3 regions of the Bacillus sp. LQ16 genome follow, and region 2 is predicted to be linked to each of the others. Evidence: predicted binding sites of a transcription regulator. Region 2 holds the regulator's gene; each other region holds the start of a gene.
What was found. Region 2 encodes CtsR, which represses protease genes until heat stress. Its sites were predicted from a motif close to ATGGTCAATAAAGGTCAAACA; they were not measured.
Positions count from the first base shown of each region.

Region 1: a site for CtsR is predicted at 1,395-1,415, ahead of clpB (ATP-dependent chaperone ClpB). Genes of this name have one in related genera too.
Region 3: a site for CtsR is predicted at 1,548-1,568, ahead of clpP (ATP-dependent Clp endopeptidase proteolytic subunit ClpP). Genes of this name have one in related genera too.

Region 1 is NZ_CM173491.1:1,239,671-1,242,956, forward strand. It holds gene AC3EMB_RS06240 (Cof-type HAD-IIB family hydrolase) at 1-550, opposite strand, end outside; gene AC3EMB_RS06245 (YjzC family protein) at 1,043-1,222, shown strand; gene clpB (ATP-dependent chaperone ClpB) at 1,433-3,286, shown strand, end outside.
Region 2 is NZ_CM173491.1:91,670-94,955, reverse strand. It holds gene mcsB (protein-arginine kinase McsB) at 1-1,036, opposite strand, end outside; gene mcsA (protein-arginine kinase activator protein McsA) at 1,041-1,589, opposite strand; gene ctsR (transcriptional regulator CtsR) at 1,760-2,221, opposite strand; rRNA gene rrf (5S ribosomal RNA) at 2,429-2,544, opposite strand; rRNA gene AC3EMB_RS00500 (23S ribosomal RNA) at 2,595-3,286, opposite strand, start outside.
Region 3 is NZ_CM173491.1:5,006,235-5,009,520, reverse strand. It holds gene whiA (DNA-binding protein WhiA) at 1-246, shown strand, start outside; gene AC3EMB_RS25500 (HPr family phosphocarrier protein) at 270-518, shown strand; gene clpP (ATP-dependent Clp endopeptidase proteolytic subunit ClpP) at 920-1,501, opposite strand; gene AC3EMB_RS25490 (DUF421 domain-containing protein) at 1,742-2,611, opposite strand; gene AC3EMB_RS25485 (DUF1657 domain-containing protein) at 2,632-2,838, opposite strand; gene spoVAE (stage V sporulation protein AE) at 2,850-3,200, opposite strand; gene spoVAD (stage V sporulation protein AD) at 3,197-3,286, opposite strand, start outside.

The sequences.
Region 1 (3,286 bases), 1.1 Mb from region 2:
AAGGTGCGCCCCATTTTCTATGATCGATTACTTCCGCGTGCATATCCGTTAAATGTTGACGAATTGCAGTGGAATGCTCGTCATGTGCATCAATTAATAAGCAAGTTGGATGATCGTTTAAAATATTTAATAAGTCTCCCGTAAAAATCTTAGGAGAGCCGAATTCGAAAATATGTTTTTTATCTTCATCAATTTCACGAACATACACATCGTCCATTACTTCCGCGTATATATTTTTTACGCCGAAATCAAAGCAAGCTCGTACAATTTCTTGCGCTGTTGCTAGCTCAAGAGGAGAGTGATGTGTTCCCCAGCTTGAATCAAGAGGATGATGTACGTAAGCACCGTTAAAGTTTACGATAGGTGTGTTAAGAGCAAGTTCTTTATAGTAATCATAACTAGCACGGAATGGACGTCCTGTTGAAATAACAACAATATGTCCCTGTTCCTTTGCTTTTGCAATTGTATGTTTCGTTCGAGTGGAAATTATTTTGTTGTCTGTTAATAAAGTACCGTCTAAGTCTAATGCGATTAAATGTTGTTTGTTCATAATTTCACCTCTTATAATAATTTTTTTGTATCTATCTGTATTTCCGTTTTTAATATGCAGAAATAAGAGGTTAGACTCGGTGAAATCACCATAGATGGAAATTTCACTATATATCCATCTTACGTCTCAAAGTGCTGCGGTGTCTACTATTTATCGTTGGAAATTAAGAAAAGTCAACATCTTTTTAGAAAGTTCAAACAATGTTTCTTTCATTATGTACAAATTGTGAAAAGGGTTACATTGCTCGTGTGATGAGACTTATAATGAACATGTAATCTTCTCGTATATGTTTGACTCTCCTTTGAAACTAGCCTAGAGTAGGTTGGTTTCTTTTTTTTTCTACAAGTAGGAAAGAAATCCCTGCTTACGCTTGTATCATTCATATATATGTACAAGGACGAGATGTAGTACTGTTTCCTAAACATGACAGAAAACCTTTCTTTTAAAATGGATATACTAATGAGGCAAAGACGTCATGGAAGGAGAATGAAAATGGGACAAAATCGCAGGTTTCGTTCTGGACAAAAAGCGCCGAATGATGGTATTTATGTAGAAATTGGTGAAACGGGAAGTATGGTGAAAAATCCGCAAATGATACAATTAACTGCCGGTGAAAAGTTTCCAGATAATACGAATCATAACCGTCAGTGGACATATAAAAGAAAACCGTAACAGAAGCCGCAATCGTTATTGCGGCTTTTTTGTCGTTACACATTATAATTTCATTTACCGTACTTTTAAAACAATATAATGAATGCTTCCTTTTTCTTTTTCCAATAATAAGTTTGAAAATACATAGGCAAAATTATTGTATAAAAAAGTCAGTTGGCGTATAATCAAATCAAAGGTCAAAGAAAGTCAAACTTTTGGAGGGCTGTAAAGATGGACTTAAATCAAATGACAACAAAAACACAAGAGGCGATTATGAGTGCCCAATCTTTAGCGGTATCTCATCATCACCAAGAGGTGGATACTGTTCATCTATTACTTGCATTATTAGAAGAGCAAGATGGATTAGCAGTACGTATATTTCAAAAAATGAATGTTGATATAGAAGCGTTAAAGCAAGGCGCTGAAAGCTTAATTAAAAAGAAACCTTCTGTAACGGGAAGCGGTGCAGAAGTTGGAAAATTGTATGTAACGAGCGCTCTGCAACAACTGCTTGTAAGAGCAGGGAAAGAAGCAGAAAAACTGCAGGATGATTACATTTCAGTAGAACATGTATTACTTGCTTTTTCTGAAGAAAAAGGCGATATAAATCAATTATTTACAACATTGCATATTACGAAAGATAACTTATTACAGTCTTTAATGACAGTTCGGGGGAATCAAAGAGTGACTAGTCAAAATCCAGAAGCAACTTATGAAGCGTTAGAAAAATATGGCCGTGATTTAGTGGCAGAAGTGAGAGCCGGGAAAATTGATCCTGTTATCGGCCGAGATAGTGAAATTCGACGCGTTATCCGCATTCTTTCACGTAAAACGAAAAACAATCCTGTTTTAATTGGTGAGCCAGGTGTTGGTAAAACAGCAATCGTTGAAGGATTAGCACAGCGTATTGTGAAAAAGGATGTACCTGAAGGATTGAAAGATAGAACGATTTTTGCGTTAGATATGAGTGCGCTCGTAGCAGGCGCGAAATTCCGTGGTGAGTTCGAAGAGCGTCTGCAAGCTGTATTAAATGAAATTAAAAAGAGTGAAGGACGCATTTTATTATTCATTGATGAACTTCATACAATCGTTGGAGCTGGTAAAACAGAAGGTGCGATGGATGCAGGAAATATGTTAAAACCGATGCTTGCTCGTGGTGAACTGCATTGTATCGGGGCGACAACATTAGATGAATATCGTAAATATATTGAAAAAGATCCAGCACTAGAAAGACGTTTCCAACAAGTATTAGCAGAAGAACCAACTGTTGAAGATACGATTTCCATATTACGTGGATTAAAAGAACGCTTTGAAATTTATCACGGTGTAAATATTCATGACCGTGCGATTGTAGCAGCGTCAGTTTTATCAGATCGATATATTTCAGATCGCTTCTTACCGGATAAAGCGATTGACCTTGTTGATGAAGCGTGCGCAACAATTCGTACAGAAATCGATTCTATGCCGACAGAATTAGATGAAGTAACGCGTCGTATTATGCAGCTGGAAATTGAAGAAGCGGCTCTTGGAAAAGAAACGGATCGTGGTAGCCAAGAGCGTCTAAAAACATTGCAACGTGAATTATCGGATTTAAAAGAAGTTGCAAGTGGTATGAGAGCGAAATGGGAGAAAGAAAAAGAAGACATTCACAAAGTTCGTGACTTACGTGAACATTTAGAACGTCTGCGCCGTGAATTAGAAGAAGCAGAAGGTAATTACGATTTAAATAAAGCAGCCGAACTTCGTCACGGGAAAATTCCTGCAATCGAAAAAGAATTAAAAGAAGCGGAAGAAATGGGCGTGCATAATAAAGAAGAAAATCGTTTATTACGTGAGGAAGTAAGTGAAGAAGAAATTGCAGATATTGTTTCACGCTGGACTGGTATTCCTGTTGCTAAACTTGTTGAAGGCGAACGTGAGAAATTACTACGCTTAGAGCAAATCTTATCAGAGCGTGTCATCGGACAAGAGGAAGCAGTAAGCCTAGTATCAGACGCGGTTCTTCGTGCACGCGCTGGTATTAAAGACCCGAATCGTCCAATTGGTTCCTTCATTTTCTTAGGCCCTACGGGTGTTGGTAAAACA
Region 2 (3,286 bases):
GGATTAAGGTTGCTCTTCGATAATCTCTTTCTTCTGGCCCTAAAGGTCCACCTGCGTATTGTTGTAAAATACCTGGTTGCGTAAGAACCATTAGCTCAGTCAAAATATTTCTCGATATACCTTTTATATATCCTAGATCAATACCAAGTCGTACATCCGATAAGCAATTGGCTGCTTCTGCAGATTGAATTAAACGACTGTTTGCTAGTATGCCGTAAGAACGATAAACCTTATCTTCAAGTTCAATACTTGAATTTTGTACAATTAATTCTCTAGCTATTTTTTCTTGCTGTATAATTTGTTGAATGACACTCTTTAAATCTGCAATAATATCTTCTTCAGACTTTCCTAGCGTCATTTGATTTGAAACTTGAAATATATTACCTAACGCTTCGCTACCTTCACCGTATATTCCTCTTACTACTAACCCTAATTTTTGAATTACTTGTATAATACGGCTAATTCTTTTTGTTAAAACCAGTCCCGGTAAATGAATCATCACAGAAGCTCTTAACCCTGTGCCAACATTAGTAGGACAACTTGTAATATATCCAAGTGACTCATCAAAAGCGTATTCAACTTCTTTCTCAATCCAATTATCTATTTGATTGGCGCTTTGAAGCGCCTCTGATAACTGTAATCCTGAAAATAGGCACTGAATCCGAATATGGTCTTCTTCATTAAGCATAACACTAATATGTTCACTTTCTGATAGTAGACATGCTCCATATTCTGTCCCTGCAAGATTTGGACTAATTAAATGTTTTTCGACTAAAACTCTCCTTTGAAGAGGTGTTAATTCATTCATCTTTAATAGTCCAAACTCCCCAAAGGACCCTACTGCTTTATTTATAAATTTCTTTTTGAATAATTCATGAATCTGTTTAGCTTCTTCTTCGTTTTGCATAGTGGAAAATTGATATTGTTTAAAATTACGAGCCAAACGAATTCGACTACTTAAAACAATATCAGAATCAGGGCCATCCCCCTTCATCCATGGACTAATTGCTTCGTTCATAATTTTGTCCAGTGACATAGAATTATTCCCCCTCCCTATGCTCACTAAGCTGTATTTCAAGACCTCGGATTTTATCCCTTACCTCTGCAGCTTTCTCAAATTCCTCTTTCTGTACGTATTGTTTCAGAATAAGTTTTAGTTCATCTAATTCTTTCTTTAAGTGGATATTTCCTTCTATACGTTCCGGAATTTTTCCACAATGTTCTGTATGCCCACCGTGAAGGCGTTTTAATAATGGCTTTAAATGCTCCTTAAATGTATCGTAACAAGAAGAACAGCCAAAACGTCCGACTTTTGTAAATTGTTCATATGTCATCTTACAATCTGGACACCTTACTATATCTGCATTTGAAAATCCATTTTTTCCTTCTTCAAACATTGTTGATTCACCGTGTAATAAACCAGCAAATAAATCATGAAATGAAAAGTTAGACTGCGATGATTGAAAGAAAGACGTATAGCCACTTTGCTCTGCACATTGCTCACAAAGATGAACTTCCGCCTTCTTCTCGTTAATTACTTTTGTATAATGTAAAGTTGCTGGTCTTATGTTACAGTTTTGACAAGTCATCACTATCCCCACCTTTACAACAGGAACGCTCTATCTCATGGTACTTTTCATACATTACTAGATTGTTCGCTTTCCTGAATCCATTTAAATAAAAGTGCATGTTCTTTTTCAAAACTTCTACAATATTTAACTGCTTTATCTTAGTTATCAATCTTTTACAAAAGTTATATTTATTTATATTTCAGTGTTCTTAACATTGCGCATAATATTCGAGCCCTAAGTTCATCTCGAGAAGGAACATCCATTGATAATACAGAACGGTCTATTACACTTAACATCAGTTTCGCTTCACGATTTGTTATGATTCCCTCTTCTATTAAACGTATAATCATACTTTCTGCATTCCCTTGCGCAACGCTATGATCAATCATATGAAGCATTTGATCAATAATGTCTATATCATCATGCAGTTTGACTTTTATAATGCGAATGTAACCTCCTCCACCACGTTTACTTTCTACTACAAATCCTCTTTCTAACGTAAAACGGGTATTGATTACATAATTGATTTGAGATGGTACGCACTCGAATCGATCCGCAATCTCATTTCTCTTGATTTCAATCACATTATTATTACTTAAGTCAATAACTTGCTTTAGATATTGCTCAATGATATCAGATATATTTCTCATTTATCCGCCACCTTTATTGACTTTGACTATCTTTGACTTTAATTATATACGTATTAATAAAATTTGCAACTCTTTTGCTTATTCACTATCCTAGCCACATTCCCCTGTATTTAAACAAAATATGAATACTTTAAACACATTTTTTATTACTATGGATTATAAAATAAAACACGAAAAAACACGAGTCATTTGACTCGTGTTTTAGTTGCTTGGCGACGTCCTACTCTCACAGGGACAAGGTCCCAACTACCATCGGCGCTAGAGAGCTTAACTTCCGTGTTCGGTATGGGAACGGGTGTGACCTCTCTGCCATCATCACCAAACTATTGAAGGCATATTCCTTCAAAACTAGATAACATTTGCTACATATTATATGGTTAAGTCCTCGATCTATTAGTATTCGTCAGCTCCACATGTCACCATGCTTCCACCTCGAACCTATCAACCTGATCATCTTTCAGGGATCTTACTAGCTTACGCTATGGGAAATCTCATCTTGAGGGGGGCTTCATGCTTAGATGCTTTCAGCACTTATCCCTTCCGCACATAGCTACCCAGCTATGCCCTTGGCAGAACAACTGGTACACCAGCGGTGCGTCCATCCCGGTCCTCTCGTACTAAGGACAGCTCCTCTCAAATTTCCTACGCCCACGACGGATAGGGACCGAACTGTCTCACGACGTTCTGAACCCAGCTCGCGTACCGCTTTAATGGGCGAACAGCCCAACCCTTGGGACCGACTACAGCCCCAGGATGCGATGAGCCGACATCGAGGTGCCAAACCTCCCCGTCGATGTGGACTCTTGGGGGAGATAAGCCTGTTATCCCCGGGGTAGCTTTTATCCGTTGAGCGATGGCCCTTCCATGCGGAACCACCGGATCACTAAGCCCGACTTTCGTCCCTGCTCGACTTGTAGGTCTCGCAGTCAAGCTCCCTTATGCCTTTGCACTCTACGAATGATTTCCAACCATTCTGAGGGAACCTTTGGGCGCCTCCGTTACACTTTAGGAGGCGACCGCCCCAGTCAAACTGCCCACCTGACACTGTCTCCCGGGTCGATAAGA
Region 3 (3,286 bases), 470 kb from region 2:
GGTGCAGCGCTAAGGCAGATTGAAAATATCCGCTATATTGATGAGACGGTTGGTCTTGATATATTGCCAGATAAACTACAAGAGATTGCGCAACTACGAAGAGATTATCAAGATGTAACATTGAAAGAGTTAGGTGAGATGGTATCCGGGGGGAAAATTAGTAAATCGGGTATTAATCATCGTTTGCGTAAAATCGATGAAATTGCAGAGAAATTACGCGCGGGGGAAACGGTAGCAAAAAAATAAGAGGTTAAAGGGGAAATGGAGCTGTGGTTCAAAAACGAGTTCAGGTTTCATTAAAAAACGGTTTACAAGCACGTCCGGCTGCGTTGTTTGTACAAGAGGCAAATCGCTTTCATGCAGATATCTTTATTGAGAAAGATGGAAAGACAGTAAATGCAAAGAGCATAATGGGGATTATGAGCTTAGCAATTGGAACTGGAAGCATGATAACAATTACAACAGAAGGTTCAGATGCAGAAGAGGCTTTAGAAGCATTAGCTGCATATGTACAATAAAGAGCTATCGCGTATATGCGATAGTTTTTTTGTTTTGTTGTTTGTGCGGATTAGCGGATAGGGGTATTTAGCTGGTTTGTCCTTGTCGGAGATTGTCGGTAAATCGATATGTTGTGTCGAACCGTTGATATATTAAAAAAATCGTTGATATAATTTGAGTTTTGTTCGATATAATTGCAAAATCGTTGATATATTTAGAGGGATACTGGATGGGGTATGTGAGCGGGGAACAATATATAAAAGAAGCGCCCAATTATAGGGCGCTTCCACTTTTAGTTATATCTAGCTCTAGCGTTTAGAATCTCCGGTTGTTTCGCCCCTTCATTCGAGGCAAAAAGCGCCTCGGAATCAGGGGCTCCATCGCCCTGCGATTCTAAACGAGCCGCTTTCGCTTTTAAGTATTAACGATTTGTAAAGATCTTATCGATTAAACCGTATTCTAAAGCTTTTTCCGCTGTCATGAAGTTGTCGCGGTCTGTGTCGCGTTGTAGTACTTCAAGTGGTTGACCAGTGCGGTCAGCAAGAATTTGGTTTAGTTTTTCACGTAAGAATAGGATACGTTTTGCAGCGATTTCGATTTCAGTCGCTTGACCTTGTGCTCCACCAAGTGGTTGGTGAATCATTACTTCACTGTTTGGAAGTGCATAACGTTTTCCTTTTTCACCGGCTGCAAGTAAGAATGCACCCATAGATGCAGCCATACCGATACAGATTGTTGATACTTGTGGTTTAATAAACTGCATTGTATCATAGATTGCCATACCCGCTGTGATAGAACCACCAGGGCTGTTGATGTAGATGTGAATATCTTTTTCTGGATCTTGAGATTCCAAGAATAAAAGCTGGGAAACGATTGAGTTAGCTACGTTGTCATCAATTGCACTACCAAGCATAATGATGCGGTCTTTTAATAGTCGAGAGTAAATATCGTAAGCGCGTTCTCCACGATTTGTTTGTTCAATTACTGTAGGAATTAAATTCATCTGTTATTTCCTCCTTATAAAGCTTTCTTAGTCTTATAATACAATTATGGTCAATAAAGGTCAAACGAAACCACTTTAAATCAAAAAAATATGTAGTTGTACCATGAAATATTCGCTATGTTTTCGAAATTCCCTGCTTATGTATCTTCAACATCATAACCGAATTATATAAATTTAAACGTTATGAAAACTGGAGAAAAAAGAAAAGAACGCCTTTTAACTGAAGCGTTCTTTCGATAATTAGTCTTTTAAAAGATAGGTTACTTTATTTAAAATCTTTTCGATTTGTTTGGCGTTTTTACTATACATTTCGCTTGCTGATTTCGACTTTGTTTCTAGGGAAAATAGTTCAAGATCAGCATGACATTTTTTTAAAGATGCTAATAATAAAGGTTTATTTTGAGGAGAAGGCATTTGGAGTTTGTCATTGTAAATGTCGATAGTAAGTTGTCCGTATGAATCCACTTGACCGAGGAAGACATTTTCAATAACAACACCGAGTTTTTCTAATTCTGAATGTAGCCAAGCGCGGTTATGTCCGCTTGCTGAAAGAGGTTCATCTAGTACATTTCCATCCATAATAACAGTTTGTGGTTCTTTCTCGTTTGGTACTTTTAAACCGATGTCTTTTGCTGTAAGTGGCTGAGAATCTTTCTTTAATAATACATTTAATTCTCCGCTCGGTTCTAAGACAGCAAATTCGACTTCAGCTACGCTGAACGCACTTTTTCCACGGAGAAGTTCCAGTAATTCGTCACTCGTATATTTTTCTTTCTTTAAATTATCTTCGAGTATCTTTCCGTCTTTTATTAATACGGTAGATTTTCCTTCAAAGAAGTCCCGAGCTGTTTTGTTCTTTAAAGAGAGGATTCCTGTTAAAAAAGGTACCACAGCGAAAATGAGTATCGCAAAGACGCCGTGAAAAAATTTTGAATCGAGCCCTGTAGATACTTGGGCAGCGATGTCACCAATCGTCATTCCGGCTATGTATTCAAAAAAAGAAAGCTGAGAGATTTGTCTTTTCCCTAACCATTTCGTAATAGCGAATAAAATAATTAATATGAATACAGAGCGAAGAATGACAAGTGTCCATTCCGGCAGGTGAGACATAGTCGTTTCCTCCAGTCTACTTAAAACCCTTTATATTGAGGTTCTTCACGTTCTAATACTGAAATTCTATCCTTTAAATCAGCGATGACGCTGTCCATTTCTAACATACATTCATGAAATACGCGTTTTGATTCTTCGTCTTGTGAATTTAATGAAAGAGAGCTTAAGCTTGCTTGAGCTCCCCTTACACTAGCAAGGCAAGTTTTTACGCTAGCGATAACAGTCATACAAACACTCCTTATCCTTTCGGTTTAAATAACAATGCACCTATGAAGCCGAAAATAATAGCTGCTGATACACCGGCGCTCGTTACTTTAAACATGCCAGTAATAACGCCAACGATGCCATGTTTTGCAGCTTCTTCCATTGCGCCATGAACGAGGGCATTACCAAAGCTTGTAATAGGTACAGTTGCCCCGGCTCCAGCGAAATCAATTAATGGCTCATACAAATTAAATCCATCTAATATAGCTCCGGCAACAACGAGTGTTGCCATTGTATGAGCTGGTGTTAACTTGCCGACATCAAACATAAGTTGTCCGATTACGCATATGAGTCCGCCGATGACGAAAGCCCAGAAAAAAATCATTGCGTTGCACCTCCAAATTCAATCGAAACGGCGTGAGCGATACACGGAATCGTTTCTTCTTGTTGGAATGTAAGTGGAGATAGTAA